DNA from 3 places in the Mesorhizobium sp. Pch-S genome. Region 2 is predicted to be linked to each of the others. Evidence: predicted binding sites of a transcription regulator. Region 2 holds the regulator's gene; each other region holds the start of a gene.
The links. The regulator PhoB, encoded in region 2, activates phosphate uptake and scavenging genes when phosphate is short. The targets are predictions, from matches to a motif close to TGTCATNNANCTGTCAT.
Positions count from the first base shown of each region.

Region 1: the regulator PhoB is predicted to act here: its motif matches at 1,695-1,711, upstream of pstS (phosphate ABC transporter substrate-binding protein PstS).
Region 3: the regulator PhoB is predicted to act here: its motif matches at 1,034-1,050, upstream of C1M53_RS04710 (STN domain-containing protein).

Region 1 covers NZ_CP029562.1:5,311,013-5,315,462, reverse strand. Annotated here, with positions in the region: gene C1M53_RS24825 (Na/Pi symporter) at 1-546, opposite strand, end outside; gene pstS (phosphate ABC transporter substrate-binding protein PstS) at 595-1,608, opposite strand; gene C1M53_RS24815 (MFS transporter) at 1,765-3,204, opposite strand; gene C1M53_RS24810 (LysR family transcriptional regulator) at 3,340-4,275, shown strand; gene C1M53_RS24805 (L,D-transpeptidase family protein) at 4,288-4,450, opposite strand, start outside.
Region 2 covers NZ_CP029562.1:3,167,354-3,171,803, reverse strand. Annotated here, with positions in the region: gene xylF (D-xylose ABC transporter substrate-binding protein) at 1-901, opposite strand, end outside; gene C1M53_RS14780 (ROK family transcriptional regulator) at 1,241-2,482, shown strand; gene phoB (phosphate regulon transcriptional regulator PhoB) at 2,525-3,214, opposite strand; gene phoU (phosphate signaling complex protein PhoU) at 3,234-3,941, opposite strand; gene pstB (phosphate ABC transporter ATP-binding protein PstB) at 3,979-4,450, opposite strand, start outside.
Region 3 covers NZ_CP029562.1:1,016,163-1,020,612, reverse strand. Annotated here, with positions in the region: gene C1M53_RS04720 (amidase) at 1-169, opposite strand, end outside; gene C1M53_RS04715 (TetR/AcrR family transcriptional regulator) at 257-820, shown strand; gene C1M53_RS04710 (STN domain-containing protein) at 1,316-1,918, shown strand; gene C1M53_RS04705 (RNA polymerase sigma factor) at 1,915-2,430, shown strand; gene C1M53_RS04700 (FecR domain-containing protein) at 2,525-3,538, shown strand; gene C1M53_RS04695 (filamentous hemagglutinin N-terminal domain-containing protein) at 3,693-4,450, shown strand, end outside.

The DNA.
Region 1 (4,450 bases), 2.1 Mb from region 2:
CAGCAGATTGAAGTAGGAATCGGCCCGCAGCGTCTGCAGCAATTCCATCACTTCGGGCATGTTGCGCAGCGGGCGCAGACCACCGGTCATCAAGTTGAGACCGTAGAAGATCAGCGCAAACCCCATGCAGGCGAGCGCTATGTTGCGCACTTTCTCGCTCTTCGCGAAGCAGTAGATGAGCGCGAAGATCCCGCCCAGGATCAGGCCGAGAGGGCCGAGCGGCAGGGCGATCAAGCCGTTGCCAAGTGTCGTGCCGATGTTGGCGCCCATGATGACGCTGATGGCAGGCCGTAGCGCCACCACCCCGGCATTGACCAGGCCGACCACCATGACGGTCATCGCCGTCGAGGATTGAATTACACCGGTGATGAGTGTGCCGGCGAGCACGCCTTTGATCGGCGTTCCGGCCGCCTTGGCCAGAAAATCCCGCATCTTGTTGACGGAGAGTGCCTGGATGCCGTTGGCCATGAATTCGAGGCCGAGCATGAAAATGCCGAGACCGCCGATCACGGGAACGAGGATGTCCTTGAAGATGTCGACCTGCATGTCGGTATGCCTTCCTGTGTGGACAGTGCCGGCGCCTGGAAGAGCGCGCTAGTTGTTCAGGGTCGTCAGGGTCTGTGCCCAATAGCGATCGATCTGACGCACAAGTTCCGGTGGCACGGGGGTGTAGCCCAGCGCACGTGCATCCCTGGCGCCGGCTGAATAGGCCAATCTGAAAAGGTCGAGCACGCGCTGGGTTCGCTCACCACCCCGATCCTTGGGCATGACCGCGTAGGTGACGGCAGCCATTGGATAAGCGCCGGCACCCGGCATATTGGTTGTATCGGCAAGGAAATGCCTGGAAGCGTCCCACGCAATATTTGCCAGGCCTGCCGTGAAGCTTTCAGGTGCGGGCGCGACGAAGGCGCCGGCTTCATTGAGCAACTGCACGACGGGCAGACCAGCGCGCACCACCTGCCCATATTCGAGATAGGTGATGCTGTCGGCCGTCGCTGCAGCCAGCGCGACCAGATTGCCGGTGCCTTCTGCGCCCTGCCCTACAGGCCAATCGATCAACGTCGCAGTTCCAAATTTCTCACGCCATTCGGAACTGGTTCTGGAAAGATAGCTGGTGAAGACGAATGTCGAGCCGGAGCCGTCCTGGCGCCGCAGCACCTTGATCGGGCGGTCCGGCAGTTGCATGTCGGGATTGAGTGCGACGATCGCCGGGGCCGACCAGGTCCGGATCTGGCCCGAGAAGATGCCGGCCAGGACCGGACCGCTCAGGCGCAACTTGCCAGGCTCGACTCCGACAACGTTGGCCACCACCGCGATGCCACCCATGACGATAGGAAATTGCGCCACATTGCGCCTGGCGATCTCCTCCAGCGAAAGCGGTGCATCGGTCGCGGCGAAATCCATCTCCGGCTGCGAAAGCCGCATGACGCCGGCCAACGAGCCGACCAGTTCGTAGTCGACGCTCCAGTCGAGGGTAAAGTAGTCGCCTCCGTCGGCCCGCGCCTCTTTGTAGGCCTTGGCCCAGGCCGAAATGACCGGCGCGGCAAAGGTCGAACCCGCACCACGAATTGGTTCTGCGCCAGCGGGTAAGGCCGATAGCAGTGCCAAGAAGATCGCCAGGCAAAATGCCCATGCCCCTGCAACTTGTCTCACGAGCGTCCCCTGCGTTCGTGAGCAAACGCTAGTGACCGCCCGTAACGCTAAGATGACAAGCTTAGGAGACTTTGCCGGACATCCAACCGTTCGGCATGATTGAGGGTTGGGTCATCCCTCAATCGGCTGTGCAGTTGCAGCGCCGCTGCGCACCAGAAAAGAAATCACGATCGCAGCCGAGGTCAGTGCTCCTGCCACAGCAAAGGTGATCCGCATCCCGGTGGCGATGGTCTCGGGATGCGAAACCGATCCGTCGACAGTGCCCGACACGAAGGCGAACAAGGCCCCCATGACCGATGCCCCGGTGATGAGCCCGAGATTGCGCGACAGGCTCAGCATGCCCGAAACGACGCCGCGCCGGTCCGGGCTGACATCCATCATGACGGCCGTGTTGTTGGCAGCCTGGAACAATTGATAGCCAGGCGTCAGGACGGCGATGCCCAGGACGTAGCCGGCGACACCGAAGGAGGTTGGAACCGCGGCCAGGACAAACGCGCCGATCGTCATCAGGACCAGCCCGACGGTGACAACGAACGAAGCACCGAGCCGGTCGACGATCCGGCCAGCCGGAATGCCCGTCAAGGCCGAGATCACGGGACCAACCGACATCACCATGCCGACGAAAGCTGCATTCAATCCGAGAGCACGGGCAAGATAGAACGGCCCGACCACGAAGGTGACCATCATGACTGTGGAAACCAGCGCGTTCATCGTCAGGCTGCCACTGAAAGTAGCGTCGCGGAATGCGGCCAGCTGGATCAACGGCGAAGTCACCCTCGCCTCGACCTTGATGAACAACCCGGCTCCGAGAGCGGCGGCGACGAACAACGTCACATTCAGCCATCCCATATGCGAACCACCTACCGTGGTGGCGAGCGCATAGGCAGCAAGTGCAAGGCCAAGCAACAGCGTTCCAGGAGCGTCGAAGCCAGCGCCCTTTCCAACCGGCCTGGAACTCGGCAGGAAACGGCGGGCCAGGAAAAGGTTCAGCACAGCGAGCGGCACCATCACCAGAAAGATCGCCCGCCAGCCTGCCGCGGTCAGCAGGACCCCGCCCAGCGAAGGGCCAAGCGCAGTACCGATTGCCGACATGGTGCCCAGCAATCCCATGGCGCTCCCGGTCCTGTCCTTGGCGACGGTATCGCGCACGAAGGCGATGCTGAGCGCCATCAGGACAGCGGCGCCAAGTCCCTGCAAGGCACGCGCGCCGATCAGCAGCCAGAGCGAAGGCACGACGCCGCACAGGCCCGAGGCAAGCGCGAAAAGCGAGATACCGCCAATCAGCATGCGTCGATGCCCCACGAGATCACCGAGCCGCCCCGCCGAAACGATGGTGATCGTGACTGCAAGCAGATAAGCCAGCACAACCCATTGCACGCGCTGGAAAGACGCATCGAATGCCTCCGCCAGGGATGGCAAGGCGACGTTGGCGATGCTGATGCCAAGCGAGGAAAGCAGCATCGACAGTGCCAGGCTGATCAGCGCCCAGCGGCCGGTGCCATCTGGGGCCTGTGCTGTTGTCGTGTCATGCTGGCTGACGTTCGATTGCATGGTCTGTCTGCCTCCGCCGATTAACTCGGACAGAGAGGTAGCGTCAGATATCACATGGCGGAAGACGCACCATTTGCACTTTATTCGTGCATCTAACGCCTCATCAAAACACGGAACATGCGTTATGCTGGACGAATGCCACACCCGGATCTCAACCTGCTCGTCACCCTCGATGTGCTGCTTGCCGAAGGCAGCGTTGCCCACGCGGCCAGAAGGCTGCGGCTCAGCCCCTCGGCCATGAGCCGCGCGCTGGCGCGGTTGCGCGAAGCCACCGGCGACCCGTTGCTGGTCCGGGCCGGTCGCGGCCTTGTCCCCACACCGCGTGCGCTTGAACTGCGCCAGCACGTCGGCCGTATCGTCGAGGAAGCCGAGGCAGTGCTGCGCCCCGCAGAAAAGCTGGACCTGACAAGGCTCACGCGGACATTCACCATGAGGAATTCCGACGGTTTTGTCGAAAACTTCGGGCCTTCCCTGCTTGCACGCATTGCCCGGGAGGCACCCGGTGTACGCATGCGCTTCGTACCGAAACCGGACAAGGACAGCACACCGCTGCGCGACGGCAGTGTAGACTTGGAAACCGGCGTGATCGGAAACACCACCGGACCCGAGATCCGGGCACAGACCCTGTTTCGAGACCGTTTCGTCGGCGTCGTACGGGTCGGGCACCCGCTATGCGAGGGTATCGTCACCGCCGAACGCTATGCCGCCGGGCATCATGTTCTCGTCTCGCGCCGAAATCTCGACAAGGGACCGATTGACGACGCCCTGGAAATCCTTGGATTGCAACGACAGATCGCCACAACGGTCAGCGGGTTCCTGGAAGCGCTCGTCTTTGCACGGGCGGCTGGCCTGATCGCCAGCGTTCCCGAACGCTACACCGGCCACCTCAGGGATGGCATGTTCCGCTTCGCGCTCCCTCTTGCCTTGCCGGAAATCACCATCTCGCTCTTGTGGCATCCGCGGCTCGATGCCGATCCGGCCCATCGCTGGCTGCGCGGTTGCGTGCGCGACATCTGTGCCGAAAACATCAAAGCCACCGGCGTTACCGCCGATGGCTCTGATGTTTTCTGACTTGCCCGCTTCTTAGAGAGAAGAGGTGATCTGCAGTTCGTCGACGCCATCGCGGCGATAGATATCGTCGCGGAACTGTACGACGCCAGGCCCCGTCGACCAGGCCGAAACATAGGTGAAGTAGACCGGAACCGGATTGGTGACCGCAACAGGAGTGTTGTTGCCCGTCTTGATG
Region 2 (4,450 bases):
CGCCTGGGGTGGTGAAATCGGTGACATTGGCGATGTCGCTCGTCTTTTTGCCATCGGCGAGTTGCGCCGCGATTTCGGCGGCATTCTTGCCGAGGTCGCGGGCGTCCTTGAACACCGAAACAGTCTGCGTGCCGAGCGCGATGCGGTTCAGCGCGGCATGGTCACCGTCCTGGCCGGACACCGGAACGGAGCCCGCCAGGCCCTGTGCTGCCAAAGCGGCAATCGCACCGCCGGCGGTGCCGTCATTGGCGGCCACGACGGCATCGACCTTGTTGTCGTTGGCGGTCAGGAACTGCTCCATGTTCTTCTGGGCATTGGCCGGCAGCCAGCCATCCGTATAGGCCTCACCGACATTCTTGATCTTGCCTGCGTCGATTGCCGCCTTCAGCACTTCCATCGAACCGGAGAACAGGAAATCGGCGTTCGGGTCGGTGCTGGAGCCCTTGATGAAGACGTAGTTGCCTTCCGGCTTGACGTCGAAGACGCCCTTCGCCTGCAACCGCCCGACTTCCTTGTTGTCGAAGGTCAGGTAGAAGACGTCCTTGTTTTCGATGAGACGGTCATAAGCGATGACCGGAATGCCTTCGTCCACGGCCTTCTGCACAGCCGGGCCGATGGCGGAAGTGTCCTGCGCCAGGATGACGAGCGCGTTGGCGCCCTGTGAAATCAGGCTTTCGACGTCGGTGAGCTGTTTGCCGGGGTTCGACTGCGCGTCAGCGGAAATGTATTTGTCGCCTGCCGCTTCGATCGCCTTCTTCATGGCGGCTTCGTCGGTTTTCCAGCGCTCTTCCTGGAAGTTGGACCAGGACACGCCGATTACCTTGTCCTTCGCTTCGGCGACAGCCGAAAGCGCAAGCGTCATGGCGGCACCCGCCAGAATGGCGGCCGTAAATTTCCTCATTTTTTCCTCCCCGCGCCCAAGGGCGCGCTTGTGTGCGTTGGCCGTTGGAGAAGCTTTTTTTCGAGCTTCGAAAAAATAATCGCGCAGGCGCAGCTTTCTGTCAACGGGATTCGAGTCATTCGCGATATTTTTTTCGGATCACGAAATAATAGTGACGACGAGGGCATGTTCTGCCACTATCTGTGGAGGAGCGCGCTGTCGCGACGGCAGGAGCGAAACGGGTTTTGCATTCGCTCATGCATCGACCTATGCACGAACAGCGCTTCTGGAACGCCATTGGCGGCCCAGGCGCAACGGTCTCGGTGTCCACGAGGCCGGCGGGGGAGGAACGGCAAGGACATGACTGTCGGGATCCGTCACGATGATTTGCGCCGCAGGAACCGCGCAATGGTGATTGCTGCCGTGCGCCGCTCCGGCGAGCCCTCCCGCACGGAAATCACCACCATCACCGGCCTCAGCCATTCGACCATTTCGGCGATTTCGTCCGATCTCATCGCGGAGGGTATTCTGCGCGAGGGCCGCAGTGAACCGACGGCATCGAAACGCGGGCGTCCGCAGGTGGGGTTGCAGCTCGACCCCGGCGCAGCAGCGGTATTGACGGTCGTTCTGTCGCTCAACCTTTTGACGGCCGCAGCCATCGACTATTCGGGCAAGGTCCTGGCCGAGGAAACACGCCGTCTGGATACGCTGTCCCTGCCACGGGAAGCGCTGGTCGACGAATGCATCGAGATGGTCCGGCGAAGGCTTCACGACCAGAGCCTGGCGAGACATCGGGTCCTGCGCATCGCCTTCGCCGTGCAGGGAACGGCGGATTCACACGCCCGCACCATGCTGTGGACGCCGATCACCCCGCATGGCGACATTCCCTTCGCCGATATCCTGGAGAAGGCCTTCGGCATTCCCGTCATCGTCGAAAACGACTGCAACATGATGGCGGTCGCGCTGCGTTGGCGTGGCACGGACCGCTACCGTGACGATTTCATCGCCGTTCTGCTTTCACACGGCATCGGCATGGGCATCGTGCTCAATGGCGAATTGTTCATCGGCACCCAGTCGTCGGGCGGCGAATTCGGACACATGATCCATCGGCCGAATGGTGCACGATGCCGCTGTGGCCGCCATGGCTGCGTCGAGGCCTATGCCGGCAATTACGCGATCTGGCGCAGTGCCCACGGGCTGGACGAAAACACCGAACCGGCCGCTGACATTCCCGACGACGAAATGCGGAGACTGGCTGAAAAAGCACGTGCCGGCGCCGGCCCCGAGCGCGAGGCCTATGAACGTGCCGGCACAGCCCTCGGCTACAGCCTCGGGTCGCTGTTCGCCGTCATCGACCCTGCCCCGGTGACGTTTGTCGGCATTGGCGCAACGGCCTTCGACCTGATCGAGCCGGCGCTGCGGCACGCCATTGCCCAAACCGCCGGCGGACAGCATTCGAATTCGATTGTCTTCGATACGGAACCGAAGGAACAGATGCTGATCCGCGAGGGCTGCGCCATGCGCGCGCTGACCTTCATCGATCAGGAGATTTTCGCGCTTGGCGGTCCGATGGCTCCCGCCCCTCAGCTTCTGGAAGCCTGATCCGGCAGCCAGGGCGGAGTGCCGATGAACGGCGCCCCCTGATCAATCCTCGCGGATGGCGTAGCCCGAGCCACGTATCGTGCGGATGACATCCGGCATGCGGCCGTTGTTGACCGCCTTGCGCAAGCGACCGACATGCACATCGACCGTACGCTCGTCGATATAGATCGTCTCGCCCCAGACATTGTCGAGCAGCTGGCTGCGCGAGAAGACCCGTCCGGGGTGCCGCATCATGAATTCCAGTAGCCGGAACTCCGTCGGCCCGAGCCGGATCTCGCTCTTCTTGCGGTACACGCGATGCGACTCGCGATCGAGCACGATGTCGCCGACCTTGAGCACGGAAGACAGCACTTCCGGCTTCGCCCGGCGCAGCAGCGCCTTCACGCGCGCCATGAACTCAGGCATCGAGAACGGCTTGACCAGATAGTCGTCGGCACCGGTGGAAAGGCCGCGCACACGGTCGCTTTCCTCGCCGCGCGCCGTCAGCATGATGACAGGCAGGCGCTCGGTCTCCGGTCGCATCCGGAGCCGCCGGCACAGTTCGATGCCGGATACCGCCGGCACCATCCAGTCGAGCACGAGGAGATCCGGTACGTTTTCCTGAAGCCGGATTTCGGCTTCGTCACCCCTGGCGACCACTTCGACCTGATAGCCCTCGGATTCGAGATTGTAGCGAAGGAGGACGCCCAACGGCTCCTCGTCTTCTACCACCATGACGCGCGGCGCGATCATCTTGCCGTCCGCCCTGTGATCAGGCCGCCGGAACGGCAGCAGCCGTCTCGTCGAGCTTTGGACGGTTGGGCGGCAACTGTTCGCCAGTCAGCACGTAGAAAGCGTTTTCAGCGATGTTGGTGACATGGTCGCCGATACGCTCGAGGTTCTTGGCGCAGAACAGCAGATGCGTGCAGGCCGTGATGTTGCGTGGATCTTCCATCATGTAGGTGAGGAGCTCGCGGAAGACGGACGTGTATTTGACATCGATCCGCTCGTCGTCAGCCCTCAGTTGGGCAAGCCCTTCTGCATCCTTGTCCGCGTATTTCTCCACCACGCCATCAACCTGGTTGAGGACCAGATGGGCCATGGCGTCGATCGAATGCGAAAGGTCGCGCGGCGTGGCGCCCTGCCCGACCGCGCCAACACGTTTGGCGATGTTCTTGGCCAGGTCACCGATGCGCTCCAGGTCTCCGGCCATGCGAATGGCGCCGACCACGGCGCGCAGGTCCTGCGCCATCGGCTGTCGCTTGGCGATCAGCGTGATCGCCTTGCTGTCCAGCTCGCGCTGGCGCGCGTCCATGATCGCGTCATCCGAGACGACCCGTTGGGCAAGTCCATTGTCTGACTTCAGCAGCGCCTTGGTGGAGCTTTCGACCATTGAGCTCGCCAGTTCACCCATGTCGCTGATGAGCCTGCTGATCTGTCCGAGCTCTTCGTCGAACGATGCGACGGTATGTTCGCCCATGTATATGTCCTCTTTTTCCTCGGCAGCAATCGCTCACTCAGCCGAAGCGGCCGGTGATGTAGTCCTGCGTGCGCTTGTCGTCGGGGTTGGTGAACATCTTGTCGGTAGCTCCCTCCTCGACCAGATAGCCGAGGTGGAACATCGCCGTACGCTGCGAGACGCGGGCCGCCTGCTGCATCGAATGGGTGACGATGACGATGGTGTAGTTCTGGCGCAGTTCGTCGATCAGCTCCTCGACCTTGGCGGTCGCGATCGGATCGAGCGCAGAGCACGGTTCGTCCATCAGGATGACTTCAGGCGACACCGCGATGGCGCGTGCGATGCACAGGCGCTGCTGCTGGCCGCCGGAGAGGCCGGTGCCTGGCTCGCCGAGGCGATCCTTCACTTCGTTCCAGATCGCCGCCTTCTGCAGGCTGGATTCCACGATGCGGTCCATCTCCGCCTTGTTCTTGGCAAGGCCATGGATGCGCGGTCCGTAGGCGACGTTCTCGTAGATCGACTTCGGGAAG
Region 3 (4,450 bases), 2.2 Mb from region 2:
AGGCTGGAGCTTCGTCGGCCCACGTCTCGACAACAGCGTTAATCGCAGAATTGACGCGCTCTACCGCCCGGTGTCCCGCATTGATTACCTCATCGGCAGTGACCGCTCGCTTGGCAATCAGCTCAGCCAGGCCGACGGCGTCGTAAGACACATAGTCACGCAGTTCCATTGCAAAACTCCAAAATGATACCCATTGGTATCAATGATACCGCGTGGTATCTTTGTCAATAGAGCTGGAATCGAAATGGTGCCCACAATGAAGAAGCTGCCACTACGGCAACGCATTATCGAAGCAGCCTTCCGGCTCTTCGATGAAAGGGGAATTCAACACGTTTCGGTCGATGCGATCGCCGTCGCGGCTGAGACTACGAAGATGGGAGTCTATCGCCACTTCTCTTCGAAGGATGTGCTTGTTGATGATTGGTTGACCGCGACGATTGCGAAATATCGCGGGGTCCTGGATGAGATCGAACATCTTCATCCAGACGATCCGCATGCCCAGCTCCGGAAATGGGTAAACCACGTATTGGAAGGGCTCCCCGCCATTTCCCATCGGGGATGTCCATTTGTGAACACCATCGCAGAAGTCCCGGACCCGGAGCATCCGTTGCGCCAGAAGATCCGGCACCACAAGCTGGATCAGGTTGAGCGGTTGAAGGCCTTGTGCAGGAAGGCAGGCTTGTCCGATCCGAATACTGCTGCGGCACAAATTACGTTTATGTTGGAAGGTGCTCAGGTCGCGGCCCAGAACGGCAGTCTTCCTGCCATCGAAAAATCCCTCGCGACGCTAACACGTGAGATGCTTTCAGAACGAAAATAATCCTGCCTTCCTGGGAGGGCGAGATGGCTGCAGCAGGCGGGCCTTTCGCGCGTTCTGACGGACCTTTCCCATATTGTTGCTACCCATTTTGAAAAGTACCGCCATGGGAAATGAGGAATCTGACACGGATGCTGGTAGATTTCGCGAGCGGCGCGAGCAGTCCCGCTCGACATCGCCGAAGCGGAGATAGGCTGGGCAAGCGGCAGCACCGTCTGTCGTCAAACGGTAACATTGCCTCACTAGCCTAACCAAAGCGTCCGTAGGGGGCGTGCGCTGGCGCGCTATTTTGCCGGCGGCGGGCAGCTCGTGGCGCTTCGAGGCTGAACACTGTCCTAATCTGCACGAGCGGGGACAGTTGCGATGCTTCGATCGGCAGTAGCCGACGTTAAACCAGACTGTGCGAGGTTGATGCGTGCGGCGGTGCCGGCTGTCAGGCGGTCGGCACCTTGGTCGATCCTTGGAGCATGCGCACTGGTCGCGGCAAATGTGGTCGCAATGGTCGATCCAGCCCCTGCGCAAACGAAGCTGGCGAACGAGCAGGTCGAACTCAATATTCCGATCCAGCCACTCGGTGCCGCAATCAGCCGCTACGGCAATGCCACCGGACGCGACGTGCTCTACGACGCGAACCTTGCATCCGGCCGTCTCTCCAGCGAGGTTCGAGGCGTATTTGCGCCGGACGAGGCGCTCAACAAGCTCCTCGTCGGCACCGGCCTCAAGGCCGAACTCATCACCGGGAAGACTTTCGTGCTGGTGCCGGTGCCGGCCAGTCAGCAAGCACGGCAAACATCGTCGCCAGAGCATCTGCGTTACTATGGACTGATCCAGGCCGGCATTACCGATGCTCTTTGCGATGCGCAGGGCGCGCATCCGGGACGCTACCGCTTTACCGCCAAGCTCTGGATCGCGCCGGATGGTGCGGTTGTGAGGTCCCGGCGCATCGGCTCCACCGGCACGCCTCGGAGTGATCATGAGATCGATGCGGCCTTGCGCCGTGTACAGCTCAACAAGGCCCCGCCGCCCGGTTTCCAGCAGCCGGTCATCATCCTGATCGTACCGCAAGGGCCGGGTGTCACGCGGGGGTGTGATCGGCCATGACCGAGAACGCCTTGACCGTCATGCGCCGCATGTTTCTCGATCGCTATGACGACATCAAAGCGCGTCTGACAAAGCGCCTTGGCTCGGTCGATCACGCCAGCGATGCGATGCAGGACACTTGGTTGCGCCTGGCGCGCGCGGAATCGGTTGGCCCCGTCAAGAGCCCGGACAACTATCTCTACCGGATCGCGTTCAACGTGGCCCACGATCATCGCCGGACGGAGCGACGACAACGGATATCGCCGATCGAGATCGATAGCCTGCTCGGTCTGGCCGACGATGCGCCGACGCCGGAGCAAACCGTCCTGGCCCGCTCTGACCTCAGGGCGTTCAAGGCGATCGTCGACGAGCTTCCCGAGCGCCGCCGGGAAATCTTCATGGCGGCCCGGATGGGCAACATGTCCCATCAGGAGATTGCGGATTGCCTCGGCATCTCCCGCCAGCTCGCCACCAAGGAGATCGGCTTGGCGCTTCAGCATTGCCTGATGCGGATGAAAGAATTGAGGGGTTGAGCGTGGCGGTTAGGTCGTCAAGAATCGTCTTAGGGGTAAATCTCCTTCAATCGCCGCCTGCCGTCCGACGGCAAGGAACCGCGCAAGGCATGGCATGGACATGAGCAAGGCACATCCCGGTCTGGACGCGATCGAGCTCGCAGCCCTCGACTGGCTGCGAAAGCTCTCGTCAGGAGATGCGACGCCGGAAGACGTCGCATCGCTGGAGCGCTGGCGTGCGCTAAGCCCCCGGCATGAAACTGCCTTCGTCGCGGCGAAGCATCTGTGGCATGCGGCCGGCGCCACCGGCCAGGATCTGTTCGACCCGGATGAGAGCTTCCCCGACCGGCTGAAAGCGTTGCGACAGCGAACCAGGGAAAGGACAATGACGCGCCGCGCAGCGTTGGGCGGCGGTGTCGCGGCCCTTGCCGCCGCGTTCGCCTACGGCGTCACCAATCCGCCACTCGGACTGTGGCCGTCGCTCGCGGAGATGAGAGCGGATTATCGTACGGCCACGGGCGAGCAGCGCCACGTTACCTTCGCCGGTGACGTGGCTATCAGCCTGAACACGCAGACAAGCCTTGCTATCCGTCCCGCCGAAGGCTCGCAGGACCGCATTGAGTTGGTCGCCGGCGAGGCGTCATTCGCAACATCGGCGCGCGTGGCGCGATCGCTCATGGTCCTGGCTGGCGACGGCAGGACAATTGCCGAATCCGGCCGGTTCGATGTGCGCTGTACGACAACGGGCGAGCGGCTGTCCGTCACCGTGACCTGCTTCGAGGGGGCGGTGAGGATCGAGCGTGGTGCCGATGTGGTGGATCTGCAGCCCGGGCAGCGGGTGCGTTATGATCACGACGGATTGAGCCAGATTGCGGTCGTCAATCCGGAGACCGCCTCGGAGTGGCACCGCGGCATCGTTGAATTCCGCGCGACGCCGCTCATCGAGGCGATAGAGGAAATCAATCGCTACCGGCCCGGCCACGTCATTTTGATGAGCGCGTCGCTTGGCCAAAAGCCGCTCAGCGGCCTTTTTCGCATCGACCAGATGGACGATGCCTTGTTGGCGCTGGAGCGCGTGTTCGGCGCGAAGCTCCAGCATCTGCCGGGCGGAATCGTGTTGCTGAGCTGACTCGCGCTCTCGGACCGGAAGTTACAAAAAAACTTCCAAGGGGCGTGGCGACGACCTCCCCGGATTCCGTCTTAGCAGTGAGACCCTGTTGCCCCCGAAGTGGCGGCGACATCTTGCTGCCGCCGGTTGCCCATACCCGACTGAAGGAGTCGCCATGTCCATTTGCTCCGCCCCTTCGATTGCCGCCGTCTCTCTTTCCAGGATGCCTGGGCGCAGCGCTCGTCATATGGCACTGCTTGCCGGTGTCAGCCTGGCCGCGCTGCTGCTGTCGGGTCCGCAGGTGCTGGCCCTCGAGCTTGGCGGCGGTACTGCGCCAGCGCCGTCGGCGGCAGCGCTTGCTGCTGCGCAGTCGGGGTCGCAGGAAGCGGCGCGCGCGGCGCGCGAGAACTCCAACGCGCTGAAACGGGCGACGCTGTCCATCCAGACCATGCAGGCGAGCCAGGGCGCCGCCCGTGACGCCGCTCGCGCCGCGCTGCAGGCGATGCCGCAGGTCGTGCCCAACGGCCTGCGTCCCGGCGGCCTGCAGATCGGCACCGGCGTCGTCGGTTCCAACGGTAGCGTGAACCGGGAACTGTGGAAGGGCGCCGACCTGCCGACCGAATTCACCGATGGCGACCGCATCAAGGTCGCCGTCAAGCAGAACGAGCAGAAGGCGATCCTCACCTGGGATACCTTCAACGTTGGCGGCCAGACCGACCTTACGTTCCAGCAGCAGGCTGGAAACTGGGTGGCGCTCAACCGCGTGCTGGGCACCGATGCGAAGCCCAGCCAGATCCTCGGCTCCATCAATGCCAATGGCCAGGTCCTGGTCATCAACCAGAACGGCATCGTCTTCGGCGGCACCAGCCAGGTCAATGTCGGGGCGCTGATCGCCTCGACGGCAAAGATCGATACGCAGAAGTTCCTCGACAG